DNA from 3 places in the Pseudomonas sp. 8_5_2 genome. Region 1 is predicted to be linked to each of the others. Evidence: riboswitches for the same ligand, from Rfam matches in the RefSeq annotation. Region 1 holds a riboswitch; each other region holds the start of a gene.
The links. Region 1 has a riboswitch for cobalamin ahead of cobO (cob(I)yrinic acid a,c-diamide adenosyltransferase). Riboswitches for the same ligand answer to the same signal wherever they lie in the genome.
Positions count from the first base shown of each region.

Region 2: it holds a riboswitch for cobalamin, as region 1 does, so the genes downstream of both, AC5O5R_RS13135 (CbtB domain-containing protein) here and cobO (cob(I)yrinic acid a,c-diamide adenosyltransferase) in region 1, are expected to answer to the same signal.
Region 3: it holds a riboswitch for cobalamin, as region 1 does, so the genes downstream of both, AC5O5R_RS17730 (ABC transporter substrate-binding protein) here and cobO (cob(I)yrinic acid a,c-diamide adenosyltransferase) in region 1, are expected to answer to the same signal.

Region 1 is NZ_CM181238.1:1,342,283-1,352,745, reverse strand. It holds gene AC5O5R_RS06200 (glycoside hydrolase family 5 protein) at 1-90, opposite strand, end outside; gene AC5O5R_RS06195 (adenosylcobinamide-GDP ribazoletransferase) at 304-1,032, opposite strand; gene cobC (alpha-ribazole phosphatase family protein) at 1,034-1,600, opposite strand; gene cobT (nicotinate-nucleotide--dimethylbenzimidazole phosphoribosyltransferase) at 1,597-2,652, opposite strand; gene cobU (bifunctional adenosylcobinamide kinase/adenosylcobinamide-phosphate guanylyltransferase) at 3,019-3,540, opposite strand; gene AC5O5R_RS06175 (cobyric acid synthase) at 3,542-4,996, opposite strand; gene cobD (threonine-phosphate decarboxylase CobD) at 4,993-5,985, opposite strand; gene cbiB (adenosylcobinamide-phosphate synthase CbiB) at 5,978-6,886, opposite strand; gene bluB (5,6-dimethylbenzimidazole synthase) at 6,883-7,533, opposite strand; gene AC5O5R_RS06155 (cobyrinic acid a,c-diamide synthase CobB) at 7,530-8,825, opposite strand; gene cobO (cob(I)yrinic acid a,c-diamide adenosyltransferase) at 8,822-9,433, opposite strand; cobalamin riboswitch at 9,554-9,773, opposite strand; gene AC5O5R_RS06145 (hypothetical protein) at 9,941-10,463, shown strand, end outside.
Region 2 is NZ_CM181238.1:2,856,708-2,867,170, reverse strand. It holds gene AC5O5R_RS13145 (LysE family translocator) at 1-553, opposite strand, end outside; gene AC5O5R_RS13140 (GNAT family N-acetyltransferase) at 685-1,164, shown strand; cobalamin riboswitch at 1,246-1,467, shown strand; gene AC5O5R_RS13135 (CbtB domain-containing protein) at 1,560-1,748, shown strand; gene AC5O5R_RS13130 (CbtA family protein) at 1,758-2,444, shown strand; gene AC5O5R_RS13125 (cobalamin biosynthesis protein) at 2,444-2,830, shown strand; gene cobM (precorrin-4 C(11)-methyltransferase) at 2,864-3,616, shown strand; gene AC5O5R_RS13115 (DUF1272 domain-containing protein) at 3,683-3,925, shown strand; gene AC5O5R_RS13110 (response regulator transcription factor) at 4,144-4,758, shown strand; gene AC5O5R_RS13105 (transporter substrate-binding domain-containing protein) at 4,772-8,044, shown strand; partial or broken gene AC5O5R_RS13100 (methyl-accepting chemotaxis protein) at 8,019-8,453, opposite strand; partial or broken gene AC5O5R_RS13095 (PAS domain-containing protein) at 8,556-9,338, opposite strand; gene gnuR (transcriptional regulator GnuR) at 9,457-10,463, opposite strand, start outside.
Region 3 is NZ_CM181238.1:3,836,066-3,846,528, reverse strand. It holds gene AC5O5R_RS17770 (cysteine hydrolase family protein) at 1-234, shown strand, start outside; gene AC5O5R_RS17765 (sensor domain-containing diguanylate cyclase) at 495-2,063, opposite strand; gene AC5O5R_RS17760 (hypothetical protein) at 2,107-2,586, opposite strand; gene AC5O5R_RS17755 (GNAT family N-acetyltransferase) at 2,718-3,215, shown strand; gene AC5O5R_RS17750 (OprD family porin) at 3,384-4,721, opposite strand; gene AC5O5R_RS17745 (pseudoazurin) at 4,718-5,152, opposite strand; gene AC5O5R_RS17740 (ABC transporter ATP-binding protein) at 5,170-5,958, opposite strand; gene AC5O5R_RS17735 (FecCD family ABC transporter permease) at 5,955-6,971, opposite strand; gene AC5O5R_RS17730 (ABC transporter substrate-binding protein) at 6,971-7,981, opposite strand; cobalamin riboswitch at 8,093-8,290, opposite strand; gene AC5O5R_RS17725 (acetyltransferase domain-containing protein) at 8,318-9,484, opposite strand; gene AC5O5R_RS17720 (TonB-dependent receptor) at 9,663-10,463, opposite strand, start outside.

The DNA of each region.
Region 1 (10,463 bases):
ATAGCCGCTCAGGGCATCGAAGTAGGCTTGATCGGGCGGTAACCGATTGAAGCTGTTGCCGCCATGGCGAGGGTTGTCCCAGAAAGCCATTAACTCGGCCGCCGTGGCAGCCGGCAGCATGAACGACAACAATGCAGCGAGAACGAAATGACGCATGGCACGCACGCTCCTTGTCAGTTGAAGAAGCGGCGAGCATACGCCTGCAAGAAGATGGTGGCTTTTGCTGATATCTTTCCGGAAATTACCGGGATTCGAAGGGTAAAAAGCCTTACAGCTACGTCTTAAAAAATCGTCGGAATATTCCTAGATCGCCAGCACCAGCACCACTGCCAGCTCCAACAGCTCCAACATCGCCCCTGCCGTGTCACCCGTAGTCCCTCCAAGGCGCCGACACATCGCGTGACGTAGCCAGGCGAAGCCCGCCAATACCACCAGCATGATCGAGAACGCCTGATGGCCAGCTAGCACGATGCACAGCAGCACACTGACGAGCAAAACCCAGGCAGCCTCGCGCCGAGGCAGGTGCTCGGCCAGCGCCTGGCCCAACCCGCCGGGACGCACATAAGGCGTACCGAGGAACAGGCCCAACATCGCCGCTCGCCCGATCAGCGGCGCCAGCAGCAACTGCGCCCCGATACCTTGCCCAACCAGCACCCACAAGGCGCAGAACTTCAACAGCAGCACCAGCACCAGGGTGACCACGGCAATCGGGCCACTGCGAGGGTCTTTCATGATCCGCAGTGTGCGGTCACGGTCGCCGAAACCACCTAGCCATGCATCAGCACTGTCAGCCAAGCCATCCAGGTGCAAGGCGCCACTGAGCAGTACCCACAGCGTCAGCAGCAAAGCCGCGTGCAGTGGTGCCGGGGTACCTTGCAGTAGCTGGCTGGCCAGCCACAGCAGCAGGCCAAGCAGCAGCCCCACCAGCGGGTAATACAAAAGGGAACGCCCCACTTCGCGCGGTGCCGGCATACCCGGCAGGCTTACGGGCAAGCTGCTGAGAAACTGCAAGGCAATCCAGAACGGCAGCATTTCAACGCCCCTCCAGCAGTTGCCCGTGGTCGTTCGGTACCAGCCGCATCAACGCACCATGCCCGACTTCGACCTGCAGCAACTGCGCCCTGGGCAAGCCACGGGCACGCGCCAGCAACAGCCGCATGACCCCGCCATGCGTCACCAGCAGCACGCGTTTGCCGGCATGCTGACCGGCCAGGCGCTCGATAGCCTCCAGCACACGCTGGGCAAACGCTTCGACCGGCTCGCCATTGGGCGGTGTGAAGGCGTAAGGGTCTGCCCAGAAACGCCCCAGCGCATCCGCCTGATCTTCCATGATCTGTGCGGCGCTGCGGCCTTCCCAATCGCCGAAGTGCAGCTCCTGCAGTGCGGGCTCTCGCTGCACCGGCAGGTTCAGCCGTGCGCCCAGTTCATCGGCAAAGCGCGCACAGCGCTGCAACGGCGAGCTGACCAGTACCTCCCAGGGGCCGGCCTGGGCAACCGCGCTGCGCATCTGCGCCCAGCCCTTGTCGGTCAGGGCATCGTCGAGGCTGCCACGCAGGCCGCCCTGTTCCGTTTCACCGTGGCGCAGCAGGTCGAGGATCATGCCGGGCGGTCCGCCACTGCAGCTTCGGCAAAGGTTGCCATCTGCCCGTGCAGCGCACAGGCCAGGCGTAGCAGCGGCACGGCCAGGGCAGCCCCGCTCCCCTCGCCCAGGCGCAGCCCCAAGGCCAGCAATGGCTCGGCCTGCAGCGCGGCAAGCAGGGCCTTGTGCCCAGGCTCTGCGCCTTGATGGGCAAATAGCAGCCAGGCCCGGCACTGCGGGTTGAGGCGCACGGCCAGCAGCGCGGCGACGCTGCAGATGAAGCCATCCACCAGCACCGCGATACCTGCCTGCGCGCAGCCGATGTAGGCGCCGACCAAAGCCGCGATTTCAAAGCCGCCGACACAGCCCAGTGCTTGCAGTGGATCATCCGCTTGCAGGCCATGCAGGCTCAGCGCCCGTTCGATGACCTCGGCCTTGTGCCGCACACCGGCGGCGTCCAGGCCCGTGCCAGGACCGCTCAGTTCAAGGGCCGGGCAGCCCAGCAGGATGCTGGCCAAGGCCGCGGCGGCCGTGGTGTTGCCAATGCCCATCTCGCCACCGATGAACAACTGCGCGCCCTGTTCGGCTGCGCGCAGGGCGCTGTCGCGGCCGGCCTGCAGGGCGGCGTGTAACTGACCTTCGGTCATCGCTGGCTGGCGGGCGAAGTTGGCCGTACCGGTGCCCAGGCGCAGATGGCGCACGCCGGGGAGCTCGAGATGAGCGTCGATGGTGCCCAGGTCGATCACTTCCAGGCTGCCCTGCAGCTGGCGCGCCAGCACACTGATTGCCGCGCCGCCGCCGACGAAGTTGCGCAGCATCTGGCCGGTCACCGCCTGCGGATAGGCCGAGATGCCCTCTTCGACTACGCCGTGGTCGCCGGCGAAAATGCTGATCGCGAGCTGGTCCAGGCTTGGTCGCTCACGGCCTTGCAGACCGGCCAGCTGGATGGCCAGGCCCTCCAGCTGGCCGAGCGAGCCTGCGGGTTTGGTCAGCTGTTGCTGACGGGCGCGGGCCTGGTCCATGGCGACGCTGTCTTGGGGTTGGCAGGGGGTTTGCCACCAGGGTTGGGTCATGGGTGTAGGCCTGTTTCAGGTTGGGAAAAGAGTTGTGAGTGTGGTGGACCGGGAGGTGTCCGCCTTGAGTATTTCGGCGCCTGTGAGATCGAGCGCCGCCCGCGCGGCGCATCGCCGGCAAGCCAGCTCCTACATCTGTTTCGGGCCAATTACTCCTGATCCATTAGCGCGCGGTCCCTTGGTTGTCCCCTTCGATACTGCGTCGTGCTCCAGGGGGACGCGCGCCAATTGCACAGGTATAACTGGTTAGAAACAGAGGTGGGAGCTGGCTTGCCGGCGATGCGCCGCGCGGGCGGCGCTCGATCTCACCGGCGGCGGAATACTCAAGGCGGACACTTCCCGGCTCAAAGCATTCATGACGGCCCCTCACAACCCAGCCCCTTTCAGCACCAACGGCAACCCCGCCACCGTCAGCACCACGCGCTGACAACGCTCGGCCACCGCCTGATGCAACCACCCGGCCAAATCGACATAACGCCGGGTCAGCTCCCCCATGGGCACTACCCCCAAGCCAGTTTCATTACTGACCAGGATGATAGTGCCAGGCAATGGCTCCAGGCAGGCCAGCAGGGCATCACGTTCCTCGGCCAGGCGCTGTTGGTCTTCCAGCATCAACAGGTTGGTCAGCCACAGGGTCAGGCAATCCACCAGCAGGCAGCGCCCTTCTGCCGCGTTGGCACGGAGCACTGCGGCCAGAGCCAGCGGCTCTTCGATCAGCCCCCAGTCATCCGGCCGCCGCTGGCGGTGCAGCAGCACGCGCTCGTTCATCTCACCGTCCAGCGGCTGGCTGGTGGCAATGTAGGTCACTGGCAGGCCGCTATCACTGGCCAGTTGTTCGGCCAGGCGGCTTTTACCGGAGCGGGCACCACCGAGTACAAGGCTGCGCATATCAGGCCACCCCACAAAGTTGACGCAATTGCGCCGTGTCCAGGTGCTTCTCCACCAGATCGGCCAGGCGTTCGATATCGCGTTCGCGCAGAGCCTGGTAGTCGATGGTCTGCACATCCTCCAGCCCTGCCCAGCGCAGCAGCGCCGCGCACGACTGGCTGCCTTCGAACAAACCGTGCAGATAAGTGGCGAGCACCTGGCCATCAGCACTGACAGCACCGTCACAGCGGCCATCAGCCAGCGTCACTGCAGGATGCTCCAGGGCAGGCCCCGTGGTGACGCCAGCGTGAATTTCATAGCCTGCCACCGCCGCTGCTTCCAGGTTCAGCGTGCCAGCAACGTTGCGCAGTTGCTTTTCAGCTTCCAGCACCGTGGCATAGTCGAGCAGGCCAAGCCCCAGGCTTGAGCCTGCAGGGCCTTCGAGGCCCAGCGGGTCATGCACTTCGCGACCCAGCATTTGCAAGCCGCCGCAAATACCAATCAACTTGCCGCCATAGCGCAAATGCCGCGCGATGGCCTTTTCCCAACCGCGCTCGCGCAACTGTGCCAGGTCGCCGCGCACGCTCTTGGAGCCCGGCAGGATGATCAGGTCGGCAGCCGGAATCGGCTGACCCGGACCGATGAACTGCAGGTCTACCTGCGGGTGCAGGCGCAGCGGGTCGAAGTCGGTGTGGTTGCTGATGCGCGGCAGTACCGGCACGATCACCTTGAGCACGCGCTCGTGCTTGGCGCCCTGGCGCACATCGATGCCGTCTTCGGCCTCCAGGTGCAGGTCGGTCACATACGGCAGCACACCAAGCACCGGCTTGCCGGTACGCTCTTCCAGCCAGTCCAGCCCCGGTTGCAGCAAGGCAATGTCACCGCGGAAGCGATTGATGACAAATCCCTTGACCCGCGCCTGCTCACTAGGCGACAGCAGTTCGAGGGTGCCGACCAGATGGGCGAATACACCGCCGCGGTTGATGTCGGCGACCAGGATCACCGGGCAGTCCACCGCTTCGGCAAAGCCCATGTTGGCGATATCGCCGGCACGCAGGTTGATCTCTGCCGGCGACCCCGCACCTTCGACCATCACCACTGGCCAGACGGCGCTCAGGCGCTGGTGCGAGGCCAGCACCGCCTGCATGGCGATGACCTTGTAGTCGTGGTAGGCCACCGCGTTCATGCTGGTGACGGCGCGGCCATGGATGATCACCTGGGCGCCGGTGTCGCTGTTGGGCTTGAGCAGCACCGGGTTCATGTCGGTGTGCGGCGCCAGCCTGCAGGCCTGGGCCTGCACGGCCTGGGCCCGGCCGATTTCACCGCCGTCGGCAGTTACCGCGCTGTTCAACGCCATGTTCTGCGGTTTGAACGGCACCACGCCGACGCCCTGGCGCAACAGCCAGCGGCACAGCGCGGTCACCAGGGTGCTCTTGCCCGCATCAGAGGTGGTGCCCTGCACCATGAGGGTGGTCATGCTGTTTCCTTCTGGTAATCCGCCAGGGCCTGGGCCAGGCGCTGTTCATCTGCCGCGCAAGCGGGCAGCCCAAGGCGCACGGCCAGAGGCTGCTCGAACAGGCGCACGAGGATGCCGCGGCGGGCGAGGAAGTCATGCAATTGCACAGCGTGCTGGCTACGCACGTACTGGAACAGGTCGCAGCCACCGCTGGGCGCCAGGCCAGCGCTGCGTAAAAGCTCGGCCAGCCGCTGGCTGGCGCCAGCGCAGCGTTCGATCTGCTGACGCTGGGCGGCTTGATCGGCCAGGCAGGCCTGGGCCAGCACCCGGGTCGGGCCGTTCACGGTCCAAGGGCCGAGCAGCTCAGCCAGGCGCAGCAGCAGGCTGCGCTCGGCAGCAACAAAACCCAGGCGCACGCCAGCCAGGCCGAAGAATTTGCCAAACGAGCGCAGCACGATCAGGCCTGGGCGTTCGGCGCAACCGACCACGCCTTCGGCAGGTGTGTTGTCGATAAACGCTTCATCGACCAGCAACCAGCCACCGCGGGCGGCCAAGCGAGCATGCCAGGCCAGCAGGCGCTCACGCGGCACCCGGCGCCCCGTTGGGTTGTTGGGGTTGACCAGCACCAGCACATCGAGCGTGTCGAGCGCCGCCTCGACCTGCGTTTCATCCAGCTCCAGCAGCTGATGCCCCGCCCGCTGCCATGCATACGGGTGCTCGGCATAGCACGGGGTCAGCACCCCTACCCGGCCGGCTGCGCGCAGCTGCGGCAATGCCTGGATCGCGGCCTGCGAACCGGCCACTGGCAGCAATTGACGGGCACCGTAGTAGGTGCGCGCTGCATCTTCCAGGCCGTCCTCGGTTTCCGGCAGGCGGGCCCAGGCATCCACAGGGATCGAAGGGATAGGGAACGGCCAAGGCGCGATGCCACTGGACAGGTCGAGCCATTGCTCGCGAGCAATGCCGTATTGCCGCACAGCGCGCAGCAAGCGGCCACCGTGTTCAAGCATTGATATACGCCCCCAGGCAGATCACCAGCAGCCACAGCCACACGCCGCGCTGGACCAGGTACCAGCCACGCTCGATGGCGTCGGCGTCGGCCATCGGCCCCTCGCCCAGGCGGGGTCGTTCATGCAGCTCACCGTGGTACACCGCCGGGCCGCCCAGCTCGACCCCCAGCGCACCGGCACCGGCGGCCATCACCGGCCCGGCGTTGGGGCTGTCCCACAACGGGCCCTGCTTGCGCCAGCAGGCCAGGGCCAGGCGGGTCTTGCCCAGCAGCGCATAGGTCAGCGCCACCAGCCTTGCGGGAATATAGTTGAGCACATCGTCGATGCGCGCCGCACACCAGCCAAAGCGCTCGAAGCGCTCGTTGCGGTAACCCCACATGGCATCCAGGGTGTTGCTCAGGCGGTACAGCACCACGCCCGGCGCGCCAGCGACCACAAACCAGAACAGCGCGGCGAACACTGCATCGCTGCCGTTTTCCAGCACCGACTCGGTGGCCGCGCGGGCCACGGCGGGCTCGTCCAGTTCGCGGGTTTCGCGGCTGACCAGGTAGCCGACCCGCCGCCGTGCCTCTGCCAGGTCGCCCTGGCGCAAGGCGTTGGCCACTGGCAGTACATGCTCGCCCAGGCTGCGCAGCCCGACGGCGCAGTACAGCGCCAGCACGTCCACCAGCCAGCCGATATACGGCAGCCAGGACAGAATCAGCGCCCCCAGGGTCAGCGGCACCACCGCCAGGAACCACGCGCTCACGCCGTGGCTGCGCCAGCCGCGCCCGCCGGCGTTCAGGCGGCGCTCGAGGTTACTGGCCATAGTGCCGAACGCCACCAACGGGTGGCGCCGCTGCGGCTCGCCCAGCAAGGCGTCCAGCGCCACCCCGGCCACGGTCAGCAAGGCCACGCTCATTGGCGCTCTCCCCATTGGTTTTCGAACAGCATTTCAGTCAAGGGCCGGTCTTCGGCCCAGCCTTCCTGCACCAGCATCGGCGCCGGGTAGAATTCGGTGACCGGCCCCAGGCACAGCACCGCCACCGGTTTGGCCCCGGCCGGCATGCCCAGCAAGGCCGCCAGCGCCTGCGGGTCGAACAGCGACACCCAGCCCATGCCCAGGCCTTCGCCCCGGGCGGCCAGCCAGAGGTTCTGGATGGCGCAGGCCAGCGAGGCGAGGTCCATTTCCGGCAGGGTGCGGCGGCCGAATATGTGCGACTCACGGTTGTCCATCAAGGCCGCCACCAGTAGCTCGGCACAGTCGTTGATGCCCTCCACCTTCAGTTTCATGAAGGCATCGGAGCGCTCGCCCAGCGCCTCGGCGGTACGCACTCGCTCCGCCTCCACCAGTGCCTGGATACGTGTACGCAGGTCACGCTGGGTAATGCGGATGAAGCGCCAGGGCTGCATCAGCCCGACACTGGGTGCCTGGTGCGCGGCAGCCAGCAGGCGGCCAAGCAGTTGCGGCGCTACCTCGCCAGCGGCGAAATGGCGCATGTCGCGGCGCTCGCCGATGGCCCGGTAAATGGCGGCGCGCTCGGCGTCGCTGAAGGCGTGCTGGCTCATGGTCGCAACAGCGCCGCCGCCGCGTCCGGGTTGGAGGGGAAGTAGAAGTGCACGTAGGAAGCCGTCAGCCGCCCCAGGCGATACACCGCTTCATTGCCCCGCCCGCCGTTGGGGCTCAGGCCGCGAGCGATCGGTTCCTGCGTGGTGCTGGTCAGCGAGTGGTGATAGGTGTGGCCACGCAGGGTGCCTTCCGGCAGCGCCACTGCCTGCAGGGCCAGCGCTGCCAGGCGCTTCTGCATGGTTGCCTCGCCGGGCAGCAGGCCGAGCAGTTCGGCACGTTCGCCGGCCACATCGGTCAGGGCATCAAGCAGGTACAGCATGCCGCCGCACTCTGCCAGCAGCGGTTTTCCCTGGGCGTGATGGGCACGGATCGCCTCGCACATCGGCGCGTTGGCAGCCAGGGCGTGGTGGTGCAGTTCAGGGTAGCCGCCCGGCAGGTAGAGGCTGTCGACCGCAGGCAATTCGCGGTCATGCAGCGGCGAGAAAAATTCCAGGTGTGCACCCTGGTTGCGCAGCAGTTCGAGGTTGGCGCCATAGGTGAAGGCAAAGGCTTCGTCCCGTGCGACACCAATACGCACGCCGGCCAGCAAGGCAGCACTGGCTTGTGGCTCGGGCGCGGCAAAGGCCACTGGCGGCGGCAAGGCAGCATCGCAACTGGCGCCCAGCGCCTCGGCGGCGGCGTCCAGGCGTGCGTCGAGGTCGTTCAGCTCGCTGGCCTGGACCAGGCCCAGGTGACGGCTGGGCAGTTCGATGCCACGCTCGCGCGACAAGCCACCGTACCAGCGCAAGCCTTCGGTCAGGCTGCCCTCCAGCAGTTGCGCGTGGCGCAGGCTGCCGACACGGTTGGCCAGCACGCCGGCGAATGGCAGGTCGGCCTGGTAACGTGCCAGGCCCAGGGCCAATGCGCCGAAGGTCTGAGCCATGGCCGTGCCATCGATCACCGCCAGCACCGGCACGCCAAAGTGGCGCGCCAGGTCGGCGCTGGACGGCGTGCCGTCGAACAGCCCCATTACCCCTTCGATCAGGATCAGGTCGGCGTCACCTGCGGCTTGCCACAACAGGCGGCGGCTTTCCTCGGCACCGATCATCCACAAATCCAGTTGATAAACCGGCGCACCGCTGGCACGTTCCAGAATCATCGGATCGAGAAAATCTGGCCCGCATTTGAACACCCGCACCTTGCGCCCGTGGTTACGGTGCAAGCGGGCCAACGCAGCAGTAACGGTGGTCTTGCCCTGGCCCGAGGCCGGTGCCGCGATCAACACGGCGGGGCAATGACGGGGCTGGTTCACAGTTCTACGCCCTTTTGTGCGCGGATCCCGGCCTGAAAGGCGTGCTTGAGCATGCCCATTTCGGTCACCGTGTCCGCCAGCTCGATCATCTCGGGCTTGGCCGCACGGCCGGTGACGATCACATGCTGCATGGGCGGACGGGCCTGGATGTCGGAAAGCACCTGGTCAAGGTCGAGATAGCCATGCTTGAGGGCGATGTTCAGCTCATCCAGTACCACGAACTGCACGCTCGGGTCCTGCAGCAACTGGCGCGAAACGGCCCAGGCCGCTTCGGCGGCGGCGATATCACGCTGGCGGTCCTGGGTCTCCCAGGTAAAGCCTTCGCCCATCACGTGGTAGCGCACCTGCTCGGGGAAACGCCGGAAGAACAGCTCCTCACCGGTGCTGTTACGGCCCTTGATGAACTGCACCACGCCACACTGCATGCCATGGCCCAGGGCGCGCGCGAGCATACCGAAGGCCGAGCTGCTCTTGCCCTTGCCATTGCCGGTCAGCACCAGCAACAGGCCGCATTCGTTGGGGGAATTGGCGATACGTTCGTCGATGATCGCCTTCTTGCGCTGCATGCGCGCCAAGTGGCGTTCGTCGCGTTCGGTGGGTTCGCTCATCAGGGTTCTCCGCTGGCTGGCGCCACGGCAACGCGCGACGGCAGGTAATAGGCAGGCAAACGGAGAACGCGCAGGGGCCGCGGCCGCAGGCCACGGTGCACCGCGCATCACCCTCCGTGATGCCGTTGGCAGTTTCAGGCCGGTCTCCGGGCTTGTGAGCGGGCCTTGGCCCGGGCCTGCGCGCCTTCCCGGGTGCTGGCACCCAGTGGCCCTGCGCGGCCGCGACTCACCTACCGTTGCGGGGGCAGCGCCGGAATCGCGCCCTGCTGGCGCCCACCGGCTTCCCAGTTTCACCCTGCCAGGTCGAGGCTGGCAGGGCACCTGAAACACGCGCGAAGGTTAGAGGGTTGCACCCTGAGCGTCAATCGAACCGGGACCATTGCCGTCGAACAGGCACGCCACCGCGCAATGGCCAAATCCCCAAGGTGTGCCACACTCAACCCAGTGATGGCTCATAGCCATCACCCCCGAGTGAATGGGAACACACCTGCAACAGGAGAGCGCAGCATGCGAGGCCAGATCATCAACAACCCGCGCCTGGAGTTTCTCAGCCCCGTGCTGGAGCGCTGGGTCGACTGCATCGACCGCTTCAACCAGTTTGCCGGCGATGCTGAAGCCCCTTACTGGCACGGCGCCGCTGCCAACGTCGGGCTGCTGGCAGCGGCCGCCTGGCAGGCCGAGCTGGCAGCATTGCAGCAGTTCGCCGGCAAGAAGCAGCGCGACGAAGGCGAAAACGAAGGGCGTTGCGACCTGTCGATCATCAGCGCCGAGGAGGCCCTGTACCTCAGTACAAGCCAGCGCTGGCCGAAGGTCGGCCGGCTGGACATGGCTGGCGCCCTGCAACAGACCGCCGCCCTCGCCCGACAGGTCGCCTACCCGAGCCAGTTGAAGGCGGCGGCGCTGTTCATCAGCCCCTGGAAAGCAGGCCAGCACGCCAGCCCCGAAGAACTGCAGGACCTGGTCGACGACCTGAAAACGCATACCGCCTGCGCCATCGCCTGGTACTTCCCGTATGCCTATCGCAAGCTGC
Region 2 (10,463 bases), 1.5 Mb from region 1:
CATTGAACAGCATCAGCCAACGCGGGTTCTGCAGCAGGTTGCGCAGCGCGCTGCCAAACATCACCCACACGCCCACGCTGGGCAGGTTGACCAGGGCGAACAAGGCGGCGATGACGATCACGTTGGTCACATAGCCTTGCGCCGGTGTATAGGTTGTAATCGCCCCCACCGCCATCACCCAGGCCTTTGGATTGACCCACTGGAACGCCGCTGCGCCCCAGAAGCCCATGGGTTTGCGAGCACCGGACGAAGCCGTACCGACTGGCCCGGAAGTGGCGATTTTCCAGGCCAGGTACAGCAGGTAGGCCGCCCCGGTGTAGCGCAGCACTGTGTACAGCGGCGGCCACGCCTTGAACACCTCGCCCAGGCCCAGACCAACGGCCAGCACCATGACCATGAAACCGACGCTGATGCCCACAGCGTGAGGAATCGAGCGGCGCACGCCGAAGTTCACCCCAGAGGCCAGCAACATGGTGTTGTTGGGGCCGGGCGTGATGGAGGACACGAAGGCAAACAGCACGAAGGCGGTCAGCAGGTCGGCAGAGGCGAGCATAGGGGCGGTCCACTTTCTTTATAGGTGCTGTCACACTAACGGAGTCGCCCTCCCCTGCGACCAGTACAGTTTCATTAAATTATGTAGATACACCTCACTGTATTGCTACCCGAATCAAGGAAGCCGTCAACATGAGCGTTACCATTCGCCCTGCCGTTCGCACCGATGCGCAACAGATTCTGGCCTTCATTACCGAACTGGCCGAGTATGAGCGTGCCCGTCACGAAGTGATCGCCAGCGTCGCCGACATCGAGCACAGCCTGTTCGACGAGGGCAGCACGGTGCATGGCCTGATGTGCGAACGCGATGGCCAGGCAATCGGCTTCGCCGTGTATTTCTACAGCTACTCGACCTGGCTCGGGCGCAACGGCATCTACCTGGAAGACTTGTATATCACGCCCGAGCAGCGCGGCGATGGCGCGGGGCGGCAAGTGCTGCAGCACATTGCGCGCGAAGCGGTAGCGAACAACTGCGGGCGGCTGGAGTGGAGCGTGCTGGACTGGAACGAGCCGGCGATCGGCTTTTACCAGAAGCTGGGGGCCGAGGCGCAGGACGAGTGGGTGCGCTATCGCCTGGACGGGGAGAAGCTGGCGGCGTTTGCTCGCGGTTGATGGGGCGGGAGAGGCGCTGTTAGGGGGGGCATCAGGGCCCAGCTCATATCCCGCAATTGACGCCACGCCCGCCCCATGCTCTCCTTATGCCTGCGTTCAGGTGCCCCTTCTGGGGTGAAACGGGAAACCGGTGCGTCGCGGCCCTTCAGCAGGGTCGGACAAGCCCGGTGCTGCCCCCGCAACGGTAAGCGAGCGAAGCGTCTGTACCACTGTGCCCGTAGTTCGGCATGGGAAGGTGACGCTTTTCAGGAGCCCTGCTCTTCCTCGCAAGCCCGGAGACCGGCCTGGCGTTCATGAACACCCCGCGGTGGGCGGGCGCTGTCGCATTCCCTGGGCAATCACGCTCGGGGCTGCCGCGCTTGTCCGTTGCCCACAAAAAAGCAGAGGAACGCGTCATGCCCGTCACCAGCGCCAAGCCACACAGCCTTGCCACCCCCACCACGCTAAGCCAACGCGTCGTCATCGCCGTCGGCGCCAGCCTGCTGGGCCTGTGCCTGGTCTACTTCGCCGGTTTTTCGCACATCGAGGCCGTGCACAACGCTGCCCACGATACCCGCCACAGCGCCGCCTTCCCCTGCCACTGAGTACGCCCGATGATCACGCGCATTGCCCGTACGGCGGGCTTCAGCGGGCTGCTTGCGGCCTTGTTGCTGACCTTGTTGCAAAGCTTCTGGGTGGCCCCGTTGATTCTTCAGGCGGAAACCTACGAGTCTTCGGCCCCGGCCGCACACCACGAACATGGCAGCGAAGTCGCTGCCCATGAGCACAGCGCCGAAGCCTGGTCGCCGGAAGACGGCTGGCAGCGCGTGCTGTCTACGACCGGTGGCAACCTGGTGGTGGCGGTCGGCTTCGCCCTGATCCTGGCCGCGCTCTACAGCCTGCGCGCTCCGAAGCGCGCCAGCACGGGGGCTTTGTGGGGGCTGGCGGGCTTCGCCGTGTTCTGCCTCGCGCCAACCCTGGGCCTGCCCCCAGAACTGCCAGGTACGGCTGCGGCCGACCTTGGGCAACGTCAGGCCTGGTGGATTGGCACCGCCAGCGCCACCGCCCTGGGCCTGGCCTTGCTGGCGTTTGCCCGCCACGGGCTGCTGAAAGCGCTGGGCGCCGTGCTGCTGGTGGTGCCGCATGTGATTGGCGCGCCGCAACCGGAGGTGCACGAAAGCCTGGCTCCCGAAGCACTGCAAGCCCAGTTCAAGCTGGCCTCCTGGCTGACCAACGCCGCCTTCTGGCTGGCCCTGGGCCTGCTAAGCGCCTGGCTGTTCCGCCGCTCAAGCCAGGCCTGATGCCGGTTTTTTACGCCGGTTTTGGCTGCCGCCGGGGCTGCCCGGTGGATACGCTGCTCAGCCTTCTGCGCCAGGCCCTGGATAATCAGGGCCTGGCGCTGGCCGACCTGCACGGTATCGCCAGCATCAGCCTGAAGGCCAACGAACCGGGGTTGCAGCAACTGGCCGAACACCTCGGTTTGCCTTTGGTGCTGTACCATGGCGCGCAACTGCAACCCTACTCCCCCCTGCTCAGCCACCGTTCTGCTGTGGCCCATGCCCACACGGGTTGCTGGGGGGTGGCCGAGAGCGCGGCGTTGGCCCTGGCCAGCCAGCGGCTCGGCACCGCGCGGTTGCTGCTCACACGCCAGGTGATGGGCCCGGCAACCCTCGCGCTGGCCTGCTGAACGCTGCACCCTCATTTCTTGCAAGGACTTTCCATGACGGTCTACTTCATCGGCGCCGGCCCCGGCGACCCGGAACTGATCACGGTCAAGGGGCAACGGCTGATTCGTCAGTGCCCGGTGATCATCTACGCCGGCTCGCTGGTGCCTGCTGCCGTGCTCGAAGGCCACCGGGCCGAAACCGTGATCAACAGTGCCGAGCTGCACCTGGAGCAGATCATCGCCGCCATGCGCACGGCGCACCAGCAAGGCCAGGACATCGCCCGCGTGCATAGCGGCGACCCCAGCCTGTACGGCGCCATCGGCGAGCAGATCCGCCACCTGCAGGCGCTGGGTATCGATTACCAGATCATCCCCGGTGTCACCGCAACGGCCGCCAGCGCCGCCCTGCTCGGCTGCGAGCTGACCCTGCCGCAGGTGGCACAGACGGTGATCCTGACCCGCTATGGCGACAGCTCGCCGATGCCACCCGGCGAGCAGCTGGCGGACCTGGCGCGCCATGGCAGCACGCTTGCGATTCACCTGGGGGTCAAGCACCTCTCGCGGATCGTCGACGAACTGCTGCCACACTATGGCGCAGACTGCCCGGTGGCGGTCGTGCACCGCGCCACATGGCCAGACCAGGACTGGGTTCGTGGCAGCCTTGGCGACATCGCCGAACGTGTCGCCGCCAAGGACTTCCGCCGCACCGCACTGATTCTGGTGGGGCATGTGCTGGGCAACACTCCGTTCGCCGATTCGGCCTTGTACCGCGCAGGGCACGCCCACTTGTATCGCCCTGGCGACTGAGCATTGCCAGGCTCACCACAGGCGTAGCAGACTCCGGGTTCCCGCTTGCGAACCGGAGTCAAGCTCATGCTGGATCTACGCCCCAACTGCGAATGCTGCGATATCGACCTGCCTGGCGACAGCCCTGACGCGCTGATCTGTTCCTTTGAATGCACCTTCTGCCGCACCTGCGTCGAAACCCGCTTGCAGGGCTATTGCCCGAACTGCAAAGGCCAGCTGGTGACCCGTCCGACGCGGGTCGGCCAGGCCTTGGCCAACAACCCCGCCTCGCCCTTGCGCGTGAATAAAACACACCTCGCCTGCAATTGACCGACCAGAAAATCGACACTCCGCCTTGTTAGCGGTGATGTCTTTCCATTATTTGTAGGAATTTTCAACAAGGCACCCGAGGATTATCAACACTTCTATACTCGGCATTACCAAACTTCAGGATTGGTCGTATCTTGCAGCGCTTCCGATTAACCCGCTTGCAGACGTATTCCTGAGTGATCCAGGAAGGCGGACCACATCCTGACAGGAGTTTTCTCATGACAACCGTGCTGATCGTCGATGACCACCCGATCGTCCGGGTCGCTTTGCGCACTATCCTCGAGCGCGAGCGCTTCCATGTTGTCGGCGAAGTGGGCGACGGCCGGATCGTGGCGCAGGTGGCCCGCGAGCTGCGCCCGGACGTTGTAATTCTGGACATCGGGCTACCCGGGCTGGACGGCATGGAAGTGATCAAACGCCTGCAGTGCCTGGAGGCAGTGCCGAAAATCATGGTCCTGACCGGTCAGGCCACCGATCTGTACGTACGCCGCTGTCTGGATGCCGGCATCGGCGCCTTCGTCACCAAGGATGAAGATACCGATCCGTTGGTGTTTGCCCTCAAGGCCCTGATCAAGGGCTATTCGACCTTCCCGCAGATGTCGGTCAACAGCAACTCGCTGGAGAGCGAACCCGTGCGCCTGGAAAGCCTCTCCAACCGTGAAATGGAAGTGCTGCGGCGCCTGGCGCGCGGTGAAAACAACAAGAACATCGGGCACTGCATGAACCTCAGCGCCAAGACCATCAGTACCTACCGAGGCCGTATCATGGAAAAGCTCAGGACCGAGTCGCTGGTTGAAATGGTCGACCTGGCCAGACGCAACGACGTCAACTGAGCGCTTGGCCACCATGAAACGTCTGCTGGCCAGTGCCGTTATCGCCATTGGCCTTTCGGCCTCGGCAAGTCTGCTTGCCGACAGCGAACCCCGACAGCTGCTGGCGCGTTCCGTCAGCGCTGCCACCCCGCTGCAACTGCCCAGCGACGACCGTGACTGGCTCGCGCGACGACAGCGGCTGGTGCTGGGTAGCTCCCGGCCTGACTATCCACCGTTCGAAATCAACGTCAGCCAGCGTGACTACGAAGGGCTGAGCGCCGATTACGCCGGCATCATCGCCGAGCAACTGGGTATTGCGATCGAAGTGCGCCGGTACGACAGCCGCCATGAAGCCATCGCGGCCCTGCGCGAGGGCCGGATCGACCTGCTGGGCAGCTCCAACGCATTCGAGGCGGCGGACGCCGAGCTCAACCTCAGTACCCCCTATGCCGATGATCTGCCTGTCGTTGTCACCCGCAAAGGCAGTGACCTGAAGAATGCGCGTGACCTTGCCGGCATGCGCCTGGCCATGGTCGACCATTACCTGCCGGCCAGCGCCGTGCACGCCCTGTATCCCAAGGCCCAGCTAAGCCTGTATCGCTCAACCCTGGCCGGCCTTGCCGCTGTCGAGCTCGGCGAGGCCGACGCCTACCTGGGCGATGCGATCAGCACCGATTTCACCATGGGCAAGAGCTACCAGAACACGCTGAAGATCGACCACTTCAGCCAGGTTGCCCCTGGCGAGTTCGCCTTTGCCTTGGCCAGCGACAACCCGCGCTTGCACCGACTGGTCGATCAGGCGTTGGCCCGCATCAGCGAAAGCGAACGCCTGAACATCCTGCGCCGCTGGAGCAGCGGCAACACCAGCCTGCTGCTTCAGCGCCACCTGTCAGTGCTGAGCGCAGAGGAGCAAGCCTGGATAGCCAGCAATCCGACCGTCAACGTGCTGGTCAATACCGGCCTGGCACCCCTCACATTCAACGATGCCCAGCACCGTCCCAGCGGCATCACCCTCGACCTGCTCAAGCAGATCTCCCTGCGAACGGGGCTGCATTTCAAACCGCTGGAGAGCTCCTCGGCGCAGGAAATGGTCGAACGTCTGGCCCGCGGTGAGGCGCAGATGATCGGTGCCCTGGGTTATGGCGCAGACCGTTCGAAGCAGATGCGCTATACCCGCCCCTACCTGGTCAGCCCAAGGGTGCTGGTCACCCGCAACGATGGCTCCGCACCGGCGCAGGCCAGGGCACTGGACGGTCAGCGCATCGCCCTTGTGCGCGGCTCCCCGCAACGGGCGGCGCTGGAGGGACGCTTCGCCCAGGCCAAGGTGGTCGAGGTGGACAACCCGCTAGGCCTGATGGAAGCGGTGGCCAACGGGACTGCCGACGTTGCCCTGAGCAGCCATATCAATGCCGCCTACTACATCAGCCACGTGTTCAAGGACCGCCTGCGCATCGCCAGCGTGCTGGATGACGACGCGGCCGTGGCCGCCTTCGCCGTGGCCCCGGACCAGCCTCAGCTGCAAGCCATTCTCGACAAGGCACTGCTGAGCATTCCCCCCGATGAACTGAACCAGCTGATCAACCGCTGGCGGACCAGCACGCTGGTCAGTGACAGCGCCTGGCGAGATTACCGCACCCTGACCTTGCAGGTGCTGGTGCTGTCCGGCCTGCTGCTGGCAGGGGTGGTGTTCTGGAACAGCTACCTGCGCAAGCTGATCAACCAGCGCACCGAGGCAAAACACGCGTTGCAGGACCAGTTGGCGCTGAGCCGCGGGCTGCTCGAACAGCTGCGTCAGGCCAAGGACGACGCCGAACAGGCCAGCCAGACCAAAAGCACCTTCCTGGCGACCATGAGCCATGAAATCCGAACCCCCATGAATGCCGTGATCGGCCTGCTGGAGCTCGCCCTGGAGGACAGCCGCAGCGGCCGGTGCGACACCCAGACTTTGCAGACCGCCCACGACTCTGCGATCGGCCTGCTCGAGCTGATTGGCGATATCCTGGACATTTCCCGTATCGAATCCGGGCATATCACCCTGCAACCAGTGCCCACCAACCTGGTCGAGCTGCTGCGGGCCACCCTGCGCGTGTTCGAAGGCAATGCCCGGGCCAAGGGCTTGCACCTGCACGGTGAGCTACCCGCTGCGCCGGTCTGGGTGCTGGCTGATCCGCTGCGGCTCAAGCAAGTGCTGTCCAACCTGATCAGCAACGCCATCAAGTTCACCGACCGCGGTGAAGTCCAGGCCAGCCTGTTGCTGCCAACGGTCGCCGGCCACAGCATGCTGGCGGTCGAACTGAACGTGCGCGACACCGGCATCGGCATCAGCCCTGCCGACCAGGCCCGACTGTTCAGTGCCTTCGTCCAGGTCGACGGCCCGCGCGCACGGCAGGGTGCGGGACTGGGGTTGGTCATCAGCCGCACACTGGCCGAATTGATGGGCGGCACCTTGAGCTTGCAGAGCGTCGAAGGGGTCGGCACCCGTGTGCAAGTCAACTTGCAGCTGCCCACCTGCGCGGCACCCGTACAAGCTGAACAGGAAGTGCCGGCCCCTGAAAGCAGCGGCGGGCCGCTGAATATTCTGGTGGTCGACGACTACCCCGCCAACCTGCTGCTGCTGGAGCGCCAACTGCACACCATGGGGCATCGTGTGACCTTGGCGCAGAATGGCGAAATCGCCCTGGCCCACTGGCAGGACGGATGCTTCGATTTGGTGATCACCGATTGCAGCATGCCGGTCATGGACGGCCACGCGCTTACCCGGCGTATCCGTAGCCTGGAGGCCGACCTTGGCCTGCCGGCGTGCCGGATTCTCGGGGTAACGGCCAATGCCCAGGCCGAGGAGCGTACCCGCTGCCTGGCCAGCGGCATGGACGAATGCCTGTTCAAGCCAATTGGCCTGCGCACCCTCAAGGCGCACCTGACGCAGGCACGCCCTCGGCAACAGCCCCTTAAAGCAGCCCACGGCGGGTTCGACCTGGCCGAGCTGCGCCACTTGACCCAGAACGATGAGCAGTTGACCCGGCATTTGCTTGAGCAGCTGTCACAAAGCGTCGACGAAGACCTGGCCGCCCTGCGCGCGCTGTCCCCAGACGCCCCGGATGAGGACGTGCGTGCCTTGGCTCATCGCATCAAAGGCGGGGCCAGGATGATCAGGGTACGCACCGTGGCCACCGACTGTGAAGCCATCGAACACGCCCACGCGCAGGGGTTGCCCACGGTTGAGCAGCGCGCACAACTTCAAGCCAGCCTGCAGGCGCTGCTTGAAGAGATGCGCGAAGCCCTCAGTGCAATTGAAGCGTCGAACTGATCTGGCTGATGGCATCGACCACATGCCGTGAGCCTTGCTGGATTTCCATGATCACCGTGCCGGCCTCATTGGCCAGCGCGACGCCGTGACAGGTGCGGTTCAGGCTTGACTGCATGCTGGCTACCGCCAACAGCGACAGGTCGTGGTTCTGTCGCACCACATCGACGATTTCCAGGGTCGCCTTGCTGGTCCGCGCCGCCAGATTGCGCACCTCGTCAGCCACCACGGCAAAACCGCGCCCATGATCACCGGCGCGGGCTGCCTCGATGGCCGCATTCAAGGCCAGCAGATTGGTCTGGTCAGCAATGCCACGGATGGTCAGCACGATCTGCCCGATCACATCCGACTGCTTGCTCACGGCATCGTTGCTACGCGCCGCGTCGTTCAATTCGTGGGAAATCTGCTCGATCACCTGCACCGTCTGCTGCACCACCTCGGTGCCCTTGCGCGCGCAGGCGTCGGTCTGCACTGAACTGGCATGTGCCGCATCGGCGGCGCTCTGCTGGGTGCTGACCTGGCGAGTGATGTCGCTGGCGAACTTGACCACCTTGTACAAGCGGCCCTTGCTGTCGAAAATCGGGTTGTAAGAAGCTTCCAGGTAAACCGTCTGGCCTTGCTTGTTGACACGCTCGAAGCGGTGCGAGTGGTATTCGCCACGGTTGAGCGAAGCCCAGAACTCACGGTACTGGGCCGACTCGCGCTCATGCGCCAGGCAGAACAGCCCGTGGTGGCGGCCGACCACTTCATCGTGGCGGTAGCCCATGGTGTCGAGGAAGTTCTGGTTGGCCTTGATCACTCGGCCTTGCGGGGTGAACTCGATCACCGCCATGGAGCGGCCGATGGCTTTGAGCAGGCTTTCGCTTTCGTGCTCCAGCACTACCCGCTGGCTGATGTCGGACGCCACCTTGATCACGCTGCTGACCTGGCGCTGTGCATCCAGCACCGGCATGTAGCTGGCTTCAAGCCACACCTCGCGGCCCGCCTTGTCGACGCGCTCGAAGGTGCCGCTGATGGCCTTGCCCTGCCCCAGTTCCCGCCACAGTTGCTGGTACTCGGCGCTTTTTGCGTAGCCCGGCTCACAGAACAGTCGGTGGTGCTTGCCCCGCAGTTCTTCGGCGCTGTAGCCCATGGCTTGGCAGAAACGCTCGTTGGCATCAAGGATGGTGCCGTCGGGGGCGAACTCGATCATCGCCATGGAGCGGCTGATGGCTGCGAGCTTGGCCTGCGCATTGGCCAAGGCCTGCTGGCTACGCTGGATCTCGACCAGGTCGGACTTGCGGTGGAAATCGAACATGACGCCGGGCTCCTTTATGCGCGGTGTCCTGAGCATAGATCGCCGTTAGCGCAGTGCAAGCAATGTGCTATCACTTTGTAATTAATACATTTTAATGACTACACACGCTCCAGGAGGCTCAGGAGCTCTCCCGCACCATCAACTCGAAGCCCAGGTCCTGCTGCGCGTTCGGCACCCGCTTGCCATCGAGCAAGGCCAGCAGCGCCTGCGCCGCGCCCCGGCCCACGGCAGCCCGCGGTGTGCGAATCGAGGTGAGCCGCGGAACCATGTGCGCTGACGCCGGCAGGTCGTTGAAACCGACCATTGCCACCTGCCGCGGCACCTCCACCCCTTGGCGCAACGCCTGCAGCACCGCACCCTGGGCCAGGTCGTCGTTGCAGAAGAAGATGCCGTCGACATCCGGCGCCTGCTGCAGCAACTGGCTGAACAACACGCTGCCCAAGGCAATGGATGAAGGCTCCGGCGCCAGCACTTCCAACTCGGCCGCCTGCAGCCCGGCTTCGGCGAGCGCCTGGCGGAACCCGTCGGCACGCTGCATCACGCGCGGGTCGAGCTGCGCCGCAATGAACGCCAGGCGCTTGCGCCCACGCTCGATCAGGTGCCGGGCGGCAGCGCGCCCGGCCTCTTGCTGGGAGAAGCCGACCGACAACGCCCCGGCTTCGCCGTTGAGTTCCATCATGTGCACGCAGGGCACGCCACTGGCGGCCAGCATCTGCCGCGACGCGTCGCTGCGCTCGAACCCGGTCAGCAGCATGCCGCAGGGCTGGTACGCCAGATAATTGCGGATCAGATTCTCTTCTTCGGCAACGTCATAGTGATAGTTGCCGATCAGCACCTCGAGCCCACGCGGGCGCATGACTTCGTGAATGGCCTCGAGGGTGTCGATGAACAGCTGGTTGGACAGCGACGGGATCAACACCACCACCGAATGGCTACGCGCCGAGGCCAGGGCCCTGGCCGCCGGGTTGGCCACATAGCCCAGGCTCGCCGCTGCGGCGGCGACCTTTTCCACCAGCTCCGGCGCAACCGTGCTGACCCCGCGCAAGGCGCGGGAGGCGGTAATCGGGGAAACCCCGGAAAGCCTGGCAACTTCGGCCAGGGTGGGACGACCTGTAGTACGGGAGC
Region 3 (10,463 bases), 2.5 Mb from region 1:
GGCGTGGAGCGGGTGCTGGTGTGTGGGCTGCAGACCGAAACCTGCGTGCTGGCCGCAGGCTTCGCGCTGTTCGATGCGGGGCTGATGCCGACCTTGGTCACCGACATGACGGTTGGCTCGTCGCTGGACCGCTCGGGCAAGCTGGGCATCGAGCTGTGGCAGCATCACTTCCGCCAGGTCACCACCTCGGCAGCGGTACTGGCCGAGCTGGCGGAGTCATCCACAGGCATGTAATCACCTTGCCGTCAGGCGACGCCAATGCTCAACCGGGCGCGCGGGCACGGATCGAGACAGGGCCAGTCTCGTACCCGGACTATGGCCATTACCTGGCAGTTTCGACCTTCTCCGGCTTCAAGGACTTCGCCCGGGCCTATCAGGCCAGGGCCACGGTCGAGGTCACGCCACAGATCACCGAGCTGGCCCGGCGCCGACGGGCGCACGGAAAACCTGGTCAACCTGCCAGGGCTGCTGTGCAGCCCAACGCCGGCAGGGGATCAAGTAACCGTTACCCGGTTGCGCCCCTGCTGCTTGGCCTGGTAGAGCGCCCGGTCGGCATCACTCAAGGCATCACCGGGCTCGCCGGTTTCGCCGCTCCAGCGTGCCACGCCCAGCGATACAGTCACCGCGCCTACCGGCGGCATCGGCGTGGCCTGAACCGTCGCCCGCAGCCGTTCGGCGACCGCTGCCGCCGCCTCCAGGCTCGCCCCCGGCAGCAGCATCAGGAACTCCTCGCCGCCGGTGCGGCACAGTAGGTCACCCTCGCGGCAGCAGCGGCGCATCAGTTCTGCCAGACGCCGCAGCAACTGGTCGCCGACCTCGTGGCCATGGCTGTCATTGACCCGCTTGAAATGGTCGATGTCCAGCGCGATTACCGCAAACGCCCGGCCCTCGGCTTCCAGCAGCGACAGGCTGAAATCCAGGCCGCGACGGTTGCCCAGGCCGGTGAGCGGGTCGGTCTGGGCGTCACGATTGAGCCGGCCGATGCGCTCCTGCAGCAGGTTCAGCCCGAACAGCAAGGCGCGCTTGAGCTCGGCCGCCTCGTAGTACCAGGCCGCCACTCGGTGCAGGCGCTCGGCAGTGCCAGCGCGGTCCATCGAACGGGCGCCTGCGGCCAGTTGCCAGAGTGGCCGGGCAATGGTCATCGCCAGCCACCACAGCAGCAGGCTGCCCACCAGCGCGAAGGGGGCCGAGGTGCCAACCACGTTGAGTATCAGGTGGCTCAGTGGCGCTACTGTCTGCGCCAACGGCTGCTGCGCCACAACGCCCCAGCCAGCGCTGGGCACGTTGGCGAAACCGGCGAGCATTTCCACGCCCTGGCTGTTGGTCAGTTGCCGGGTGCCGCTGCCCAGTGTGGTCAATTGGTCGATCAGGGCGTTGCCTTGCACCACCGAGCCCACCCGCTGACTGTCGGGGTGATACAACAGCCGCCGGTTACGGTCGACCACATACAGGTATGAACCGTCCTTGTAGAAGTGCTCGCCCAGCAGGCTGTTGAGAATGTTGCGCTCACGCAGGTACAAGCTGCCGCCAACGTACCCGAGGTAGCGGCCGTTGCTGTCGAACATGGGGTGCGACAGCGCCACCACCAGGTTGCTGGCCGCCGACACGTAAGGAGTGGAAACCAGCGGGCTGCGCGCCTGCAGCGCCTCCTGCACGCCGGGCGACTGCATACGGCTACCGACCAGGTGCCGCAGCGGCGCCGGTGAAATCGCCAGCAGCACGCCGTTGGTATCGATCACGAACGTTGAGTTGAAGGCCATGCTCTGGCCCAGGACGCGGTCGGTTTCCCCTTGCAGGGCTGCGCCGTCGCCCAGCTGCCGGCTTTGCACACCGGCACTGAACGACAGCTGCTGCAAGGCGTTGCCGATGAAGGTTTCGGTGATGGCTGCCAGCTTTGATGCATACACCCGGTTGGCTTCAAGGGCGTGGTCGATCAGCAGCTGGCGCTGCACCCGGTAGCTGGCAAAATAGCTGGCGCACAGCATGACCAGGGCGGTAAAGGCGCACAGCACCAGAATGAGTGTGCGTAGATCCAGGCGCAATCCGTGCTTGGCGTGTGGCAATCCTGACCTCGGTCGATGCGGTGGGTGGTGTGGGCAGCGGCGCTCAGGAACCGGCTTTTTGCAGCGCGCTCAGCTCGTCTTCCACCTGCTGCATACGCTGTTCTACCAGGGCTTGCACCTTCACGTCGCGGGCGCTTTCGCGCATCAGTGCGGTGAGTTTCTCGCTCAGGCGTTTGCCGGCTTCGGTGTCCTCCAGGGCGCGGGCCTTGGCCGGGTCCTGGGTGGCGGCCACGATGGTGGCGAACTCGGCGTCGCTGAAGTTCTTTTCGCTGTACAGCCGGAACAGGTCCTGGCGCTGGTCCTCGACGGTCAGGTGCTTGCGCAGCACTTGCTCGATGGTCGCTTGCGGCAACTGGGGGTGGGTGCGGCGCAGGAGCACGGCCATGCGTTCGATGTTGTGCGTGTAGGCATCCTGCAGCGGCAACTGGGCAAGGATCTGTTGTTCACGAGAGGGTTTCTGGTCGCAGGCGGCAAGGGCGGCAGTCAGCAGCAGGGGCAACAGCAACGTCTGGAAGCGAGGCATGAGGTGGCCTGGTCGGGCAGTGAAGACTGCCGATTATACCGATGTCCAGCGGGCCACGACGAGCCCTGTGATTTGCCTTGCGCGGCACACTGGGGTAGAACTCTGGCCTTTCGACCACTGCCATGAGCCACATGCCGAACTGCACCCTGCAACCTGTGGCGCGCGACGCCATTGCCGAAGTCGTGGCGTTTGTCGACAGCGCCCGCCGCGAGCTGTTCCCGATGCTGGCCAATGCACCGTTGCCGCGTGACCTGGCGCAGTTCGCCGAGACCTACCTGGACGGCGCGGGCTGCTTTCTGGAGGCCCGTGATGACGGGCAGCTGGTGGCGGTGATCGGCTATCTGCCTTATGACCACCGCTTTGCCCAGCTCGATTACCACGCCCGGCGGGTGGTCGAGGTGGTGCGCCTGTTCGTCTCGCCGGCCTACCGTCGGCATGGCCTGGCCGCGGCGTTGTTTGCGGCATTGCGCGAGCGAGCGGAGCAGGCGGGTGTCGACTGCCTGTACCTGCATACCCACCCGTTCCTGCCGGGGGCGATCGCGTTCTGGCAGCGGCAAGGGTTCGCGGTGGTGGATGTGGAGCAGGACCCGGTCTGGCAGACCACCCACATGCAGTTGCGCCTGGGCTGACAATGACAAAGCGCCGCGCTGGCCTCTTCGCGGCTAAACCGCTCCTGGAACTGCACATAGCTGACTGATTTAGCAGGGACCCTGTAGGAGCGGGTTTACCCGCGAAAGGGCCGGTCCAGCCAATACACGGATCAGCGCATCAGCCCCGACTCAAGCAACGCGGGGGTGTCAGAACGCCCCCGACAACGGCCATTCCACCGCCAAGCGTATCTGGTCCCCATCCAGCTCTGCCTGCGCCGTATTGCCCCGGTGCACGTTATGCCTCAGCGAAAACGTGGTGCCCTTGGCTTTGCCACTCTGCACCACATAGCGCGCCTCCAGGTCCCGCTCCCAATGCTTGCCACCCTTGCCGTAGCCCAGGTACGCATAACCGCCCGCAGGGTCGACGTGGCTGCCATCGATATCGAACCCGCGCACGTACAACGCCGTCAGGTTCAGCCCCGGCACGCCGTAGGCGCCCATATTCAGGTCATAGCGGGCCTGCCACGACTTTTCGTTCGGCGCGTTGAAGTCCGACATCTGCACCGCGTTGGCAATGAAGATCGCCCCTCGGGTCACGTAATCGAAAGGCGTATTGCCGTCCACCTGCTGCCAGCCCAGGCTGAAACCGTGCGGCCCTTGGTTGTAGCGCGAGACCAGGCTCCAGGTGGTGTTGTCGATACGCCCTGACAGCGCCTTGCCGGTGTCGGTGGTGCGGTACAGGTTGAGGTCCAGGCTGATACTGCGGCGATCATCCAGGGCATGGCTGAGCGTGCTGCCCAGGTAGTGCTGGTTCCAGCTGTCCTCGTAGCGTGAGCTGTAGAGGCTGCCGCTGAAGGCGGGGGCGGGGTTCCAGACTACGCCCGCCAGGTCGAAGCTGTTGCCCTGGCGGCCGTTGGAATAGTTCACCACAAAGCCTTGGTCGTGGCTGGACGCATTGCGGTCGGTACTTTCGTTGAAATGCCCGGCCACCAGCTTGAGGGTGTCGAACTCGTTGCTGGTGAGGAAGAAGCCGGTGGCGGTCTCGGGCAGCAGGCGGCTGTCGGACGAGCTGAACACCGGGGTCTTGATCCGTTGCTCACCATAAGACAGCACGGTATTGGACAGGCGCAGCTTCAGCGCAGCCCCTGCGCGGCTGTACTGGTTTTTTGGGTGGCCAGCGTTGTCCACCCCCAGCAGGCGCGCCTTGCCCGCGCGGCCGCCGCCGCTGTCGAGCTGCACGCCCAGATAGGCATGGGCATCCACGCCGACACCGATCAGCCCTTGGGTGAAGCCGGACTGCACGCTGCCCATCAAGCCATAGGCCCATTCCTCGGCCTTGCCGTTGCGCTCGCTACGTGGCTTGTAGGCATTGCGCGCAGCGCTGTTGCGCCCGCCATGCTTGAAGTCGCGCTGGTCGAACACGCTGCGGTTGAGGATATTCCAGCTGCCATCCTCGACAAAACCATTGCTTTGCGACTGGGCGGATTCGGCCTGGGCGAAGGGGGCAAGGCCCAGCAGCGGTAGGGCCAGCAGCAGTCGGGTCATTGCCCGGCCCCAAGCTTTTGCAGTTGTGCTGCAAAGCGCGTTTTGGCCCGTGCCGGCAAGCTGGCGGGCAGTTCTGCAGCCGGCGCGTCACCCACCTGGATCAGCATCACCATGCCCATCGCCAGGTGCGCAATGCACTGGATGCCGTACACCCCGGGCACGCTGAACGTCTGCTCGAACGGCTGGTTCAGCTTGCTCTTGAACGGTTCGGCGCCGGCGGGCAGCAACCCTGCGACGCTGGCTGCGTTGTGGCCGCTCTGGGTGGGCAGGAAGCGCACGCTGTCGCCGGGGGCGATGTGCAGGTGGTCCGGCTCATAGACCATTGCCCCCTCGCTGCCACGGTTGAGCATTTTCACTTCATGCACCTCGGCCAGCGCGGCCGGGGCAAGCAGGGCGCTGGCGAGCAGCAGGGCGACAGGGCGCAACAGCATGGGCAGAACTTCCTGGTTCAGGGGGCGCGGAAACGCAGGATGCGCGCGCCGTCGAAAGGGTCGGTGAGGTAGCGGGCATGGACGCCAAAGGTGCTCAGCAGGCGTTCGGGGGTGAGTACCTCGAACGGTTTGCCGAGGGCGACCAGGCGGCCTTGGTCGAGTACCGCGATGCGGTCGCAGGTGAGCGCCTGGTTGAGGTCGTGCAGGGCCACCAGGGTGGTTACCGGCAGCGCCTGCACCTGTTGCAGCAGGCTCAGCTGGTGCTGGATATCCAGGTGGTTGGTCGGCTCGTCCAGCAGCAACACCTGCGGCCGCTGCGCCAGGGCGCGGGCGATGTGCACGCGCTGGCGCTCGCCACCGGACAGCGAGCCCCACAGGCGTGTGCGCAGGTGCAGGGCATCGAGGTCGGCCAAGGCTTGCTCGACGATGGCGCGGTCGTGCGAGGCAAACGGTGCCAGTGCCGACAGCCAGGGTGTACGGCCAAGGGCCACGGCGTCGAATACGCTGATCGCATCGAGGGTGTCGGCCTGCTGCTCGACCAGTGCCAGGGCCTGAGCAACACGACGGCGCGGCAACCGCGCCAGGGGTTCGCCCAGTAGCTGCACGCTGCCGCTGGCCGGTTTGCGCAGCCCCGCCAGCAACTTCAGCAGCGAGGATTTGCCGGAGCCGTTGGGGCCGACGATGCCCAGGGTTTCGCCACTCACCACATCGAGGTCGATAGCCTCGAGCACGGTTCTGCCGGCCAGTTGCAGCCCCAGGCCCTGGCAGCTCAAGGGAGCGAGCTGTAGCGCGGTCATGACTGTCATGGGCGCCCTCGACGGCTGACCAGAATCAAGGCGAAGACCGGTGCGCCGATCAGTGCGGTGACAACACCAACCGGGATTACCTGGCCGCTGATCAGCGTGCGCGAAAGGATGTCGGCGGCAATCAGGAACAGCGCGCCGCCCAGGGCGCTGGCCGGCAGCAGACGGCTGTGGCCGGGGCCGAGGATCAGCCGCAGGGCATGCGGGATTACCAGGCCGACAAAGCCGATGGCGCCGACGATGGACACCATCACCGCCGTCACCAGCGCCGCGCAGCTGATCAGCAGCAACTGGGTACGGCGCACCGGGATGCCCAGCGACGCAGCCGAATCGACGCCAAAAGTGAAGGCATCCAGCGCGCGGCGATGCCACAGGCACACCAGCAAACCGCACAGCGCCACCGGCACCGCCAGCCACACCGAGGGCCAGCGCACACCACTGAGGTTGCCCAGCAGCCAGAACAGGATGCCGCGCGCCTGCTCGGCAGTGGCCGACTTGGTGATCAGGAACGCTGTCAGGGCGTTGAACAGTTGCGAGCCGGCGATACCGGCGAGTATCACCTGCGCGTTGTTGCTGCTGGGCCCGGCCGCGCGGGCCAGCACCAGCACCAGGGCGAATGCCGCCACGGCGCCGATGAAGGCGCCGGCAGACATGCTCAGTGCCAGGCTGCCTAGCCCCAGCAGGCCGACCAGCACCGCGCCAGTCGAGGCGCCGGCCGACAGCCCGAGCAGGTACGGTTCGGCCAGCGGGTTGCGCAACAGCGCCTGCAGGATCACCCCGCAGGTGGCCAGGCCGGCACCGCAGGCTGCGGCGACCAGGGTGCGGGTCAGGCGGTAGTTCCAGACGATGCCGGCGTCGATCGGGTCGACCGGGTAGCCGGCCTGCCACAAATGGTTGGCCAGGACCTGGCCGACCGCGCTCGGCGACAGGCTGGTTTCGCCGATTACGGTGCCGGCCAGCAGCGCCGCCAGCAGGGCTGCCAGGGCAACTGCGAGGCTGGGTAGCAGGCGGCTCATCACGGCGCTGCTTTACCGCTGGCGAAGGCACTGGCCAACGTCTGCACACCGCGGAACAGGCGGATACCCGCCTGCATGGCGTCGGCATCGAGGATGATGATGCGGTCGTGCCTGACCGCGTCCATGTTGCGGGTAACCGGGTCGCTGCGCAGGAATTCAAGCTTCTTCTGGTAGTCATCGGCGGGGAAGCGGCGACGGTCCATGCGCGCGATGATCAGCCAGGTCGGGTTGGCCTTGGCCAGTGTTTCCCAGCCCACGGTTGGCCATTCCTCACTGGACTCGACCACGTTGCGCACGCCGAGGCTGCGCAGCATGAAGTCGGCGACCCCTTGGCGGCCTGCCACGTAGGGGTCGATGTCCAGGTCGGCGCTGGAGAACCAGAACAGCGCCGAGGTCGCCGACAGGTCCTTGCCGGCCAATTGCGCCCTGGCGCTGTCCAGGCGGCCTTTCAGTTCGGTGTTCAGCGCGGTGCCGCGGTCCTGCACGTCGAAGATCTCGGCCAGCTGGCTGACGCTCTTGTAGATGCTGTCGACCTGGAACGCCTGCAGGCGAGTGCCGTCTGCGCCCACCAGGTTGTCCTTGCCTTCGCAGTCCGAGGGCAGCAGGTAGGTGGGGATGTTCAGTTCGTCGAACTGTTCACGGGTGCCGACCACGCCCTGGGCGCCGACCATCCATTCGAACTGCACCGCCACCAGTTGCGGGCGCTTGCCTGCTACCGCCTCAAAGCTGGGGTCGTTGTCGGCCAGGCGCGGCACTTTGTCGTTCTGTGCCTGGTATTCGGGCAGCACGTTGTTGAACCACAGCGAGGTACCCGCCAGTTTGTCACCAAGCCCCAGTGCGTAGAGCATTTCGGTGCCGGCCTGGCCGATGGTGACGGCGCGTTCCGGTGCCTGGGCGAAGGTCTGCGGCTGGCCGCAGTTATCGACAGTCAGCGGGTAGTGAGTGGCGGCGGCCTGGGCCAGGCCGGTAAAACCAAGGCCGGCGAGCAGGGTGGCGATGCGGGGCAGCATGCGGGGCGATCTCCTATCGGACAGTTCTGGTGAGGAACGCACGGACAGGCATCGCCGAGCCCCCGCTGGCGGCAGGGGCAACACTGATAGCCAATCCCGGACACCCCGCCGGTTGGTGAATGCAGGCCGGCAGGTCTCCTGACTGATGCGTCATGGCCCGGCTCCGGCCTTCCCGGGTCGGTCACCCAGTGGCATCGATGGAGCAGGCTCGGCATCTACAGTTGCGGGGGCAGTTCCGTTTGGCCCGTGTTGGCAGGCCTGGGATTCCCTATTATTTCCGTGGTGGAAACCGGCGGCCCGCATGGTAGACCATCACGCCGCCGGTTAAAACGCTTTTCAGAAGTACTTCAGCCAGGTGATGTCGCGCCGCCGCGCCTTCAGGCGGGCGAACCCGCGCACCGGCAGGTACAGCGAAACCGCCAGCAATACCGCGGCCAGCCATACCGCGGCGATGCCGTCAAAGCCGAAGTAGTCGCCCTGGTTGAGACCGAACAGCGCCACGCTGGCCAGGTACAGCAGCTTCAACACATACAGGTGCAGCAGGTAGAAGAACATCGGCGCCGCACCGAACACCGCCAGGGCGCTGATCCAGCGCGCCTGCCCGGCACGCTCGAAGGCGCGCAGCAGCAGCAGGCCACAGCCCAGGGTCAGGGCCAGGAACAGCAGCGACGGTGGGTATTTGGTGATGTTGAAGAAACTCATCAGGGTTTGCGTGAGGGTCGGGTAACCATTCCAGGGCGCCTCGCCGTAGCCGTTGAGCATGCGCAGCACGACAAAGCCCAGTAGTGCGATCAGCCCGGCCACCCGCAAGCGCTGCTGGCGTCGACCGGCTTCGCTGCCGCGCGCGAACCAGGGGCCCAGGCCGTAACCCAGGGCGATCACGCCGATCCACGGCAGCACCGGGTAGGAGGTGCGCAGGCGCAGGTTGTCGGAGAACTCCAGCCAGCCGCGGTCATGCAGGATCGCCCATGGCACGTGCAGGGCCGACTCCACACCGAAGTGCAGGCCATCAAGCAGGTTGTGGCCGGCGATGATCATCGCGCCCACGGCGATCAGGGCTGCGCGTGGCAGCCACACCAGCAGCGACAGGGCGATCATGCTGACGCCGATCGCCCAGATCACTTGCAGGTAGATCACGCTGGGCGGCAGTTGGAAGGTCCAGGCGAAGTTGACCAGGGTGAACTCCAGCACCACCAGGAACAGCCCGCGCTTGAACAGAAACGCCGAGACATCGCTACGGCCCTGGTACTTCTCGCCGTACAGCCAGGCTGACAGGCCGGTCAGCAGGACGAACACGGGCGCACACAGGTGCGCCAGGGTGCGGCTGACGAATAGCGACGGTTCGGTGGTGTCGATGGCCATCGGGTCGCCGACCTGATGGTGCAGGAAGAAGGTTTCGCGGACATGGTCCAGGAGCATGAACAGGATCACCAGGCCGCGCAGGGCGTCGATGCTCTGCAGGCGCTGGGTAAGCAGGGTAGGGGTGGCGCTGGCGCTTGTCATGGGGGATCGCTGGCAAGAATGGATGTCAAATGGAATGTTATCTTATAACTTATTGGGGTTTGATGGGTAGGGGTTTTTGTGTTGCCTGGTGGTTGCCACCAGATATGCAGCGCCTGTCAGCCCTGATGCGATCCCTATGCCAGCCCTGCCCCAAACAAGCCGACCCAGGCAACCCAGTTCAAAACCTATAATCCACCGTCGCAAACCAGGCCCGTGGCATCCCCATCAACCACTGCTCACCACTGAACGCCGACACCACATACTCCCTGTCAAACACGTTGTTCACCTGCAAGCCCAAACGCACATCCGGCAACACCCGCCAGGCGATATTGGCATCGACCACGGTATACCCGGGGGCGCTCTGGGTATTGGCGGTGTCGGCATAACGCTCATCCACGTAGCGCGCACCCACGCCGGCCTCGACCTGCTGGCCAAAGCCTTTGCTCAACCACAGGTTGGCCGTGCGCCGGGGCACGTTTGCCGGCCGGTTGCCCGCGCGGTCCTGGGCTACACCACCCACCGTCTCGTCAAAGTCGTCATACCTGGCGCGCACCAGCGACGCGTTTACCGACACCTGCCACTGATGCGCCAGCGCCAGCTCCAGGGTCGCCTCCAGGCCATCCGAGGTCTGCTGGCCGGCCTGCTGCTTGTCGTGGGTGAGCGGGTCGTCCACCAGCAGCTTGTTCTTGACGATATGGTAGGCCGCCAATGTCCATTCGCCGCGCCCCTCCCAAAAGCGCTGCTTAAGGCCCACTTCGGTCTGCTTCGCTTCGGTCAGGTCGTAGTGCATCTGTGCCGGGCTCAGGCTGATGAGGTTGTCTACCCCGTCCTCGCTGGTGGAATACTGGCCGTACAACGACAGATCCTCCGTCAGCGCAAAAACCAGCCCGGCGCGCCAGTTGCCGCCTTGCAGGCTGCGGTCGCTGCGGCTGTCATTGCCCAGGTTGTCGCGGTCGATATGGTTCTGGTCACGGCGCAC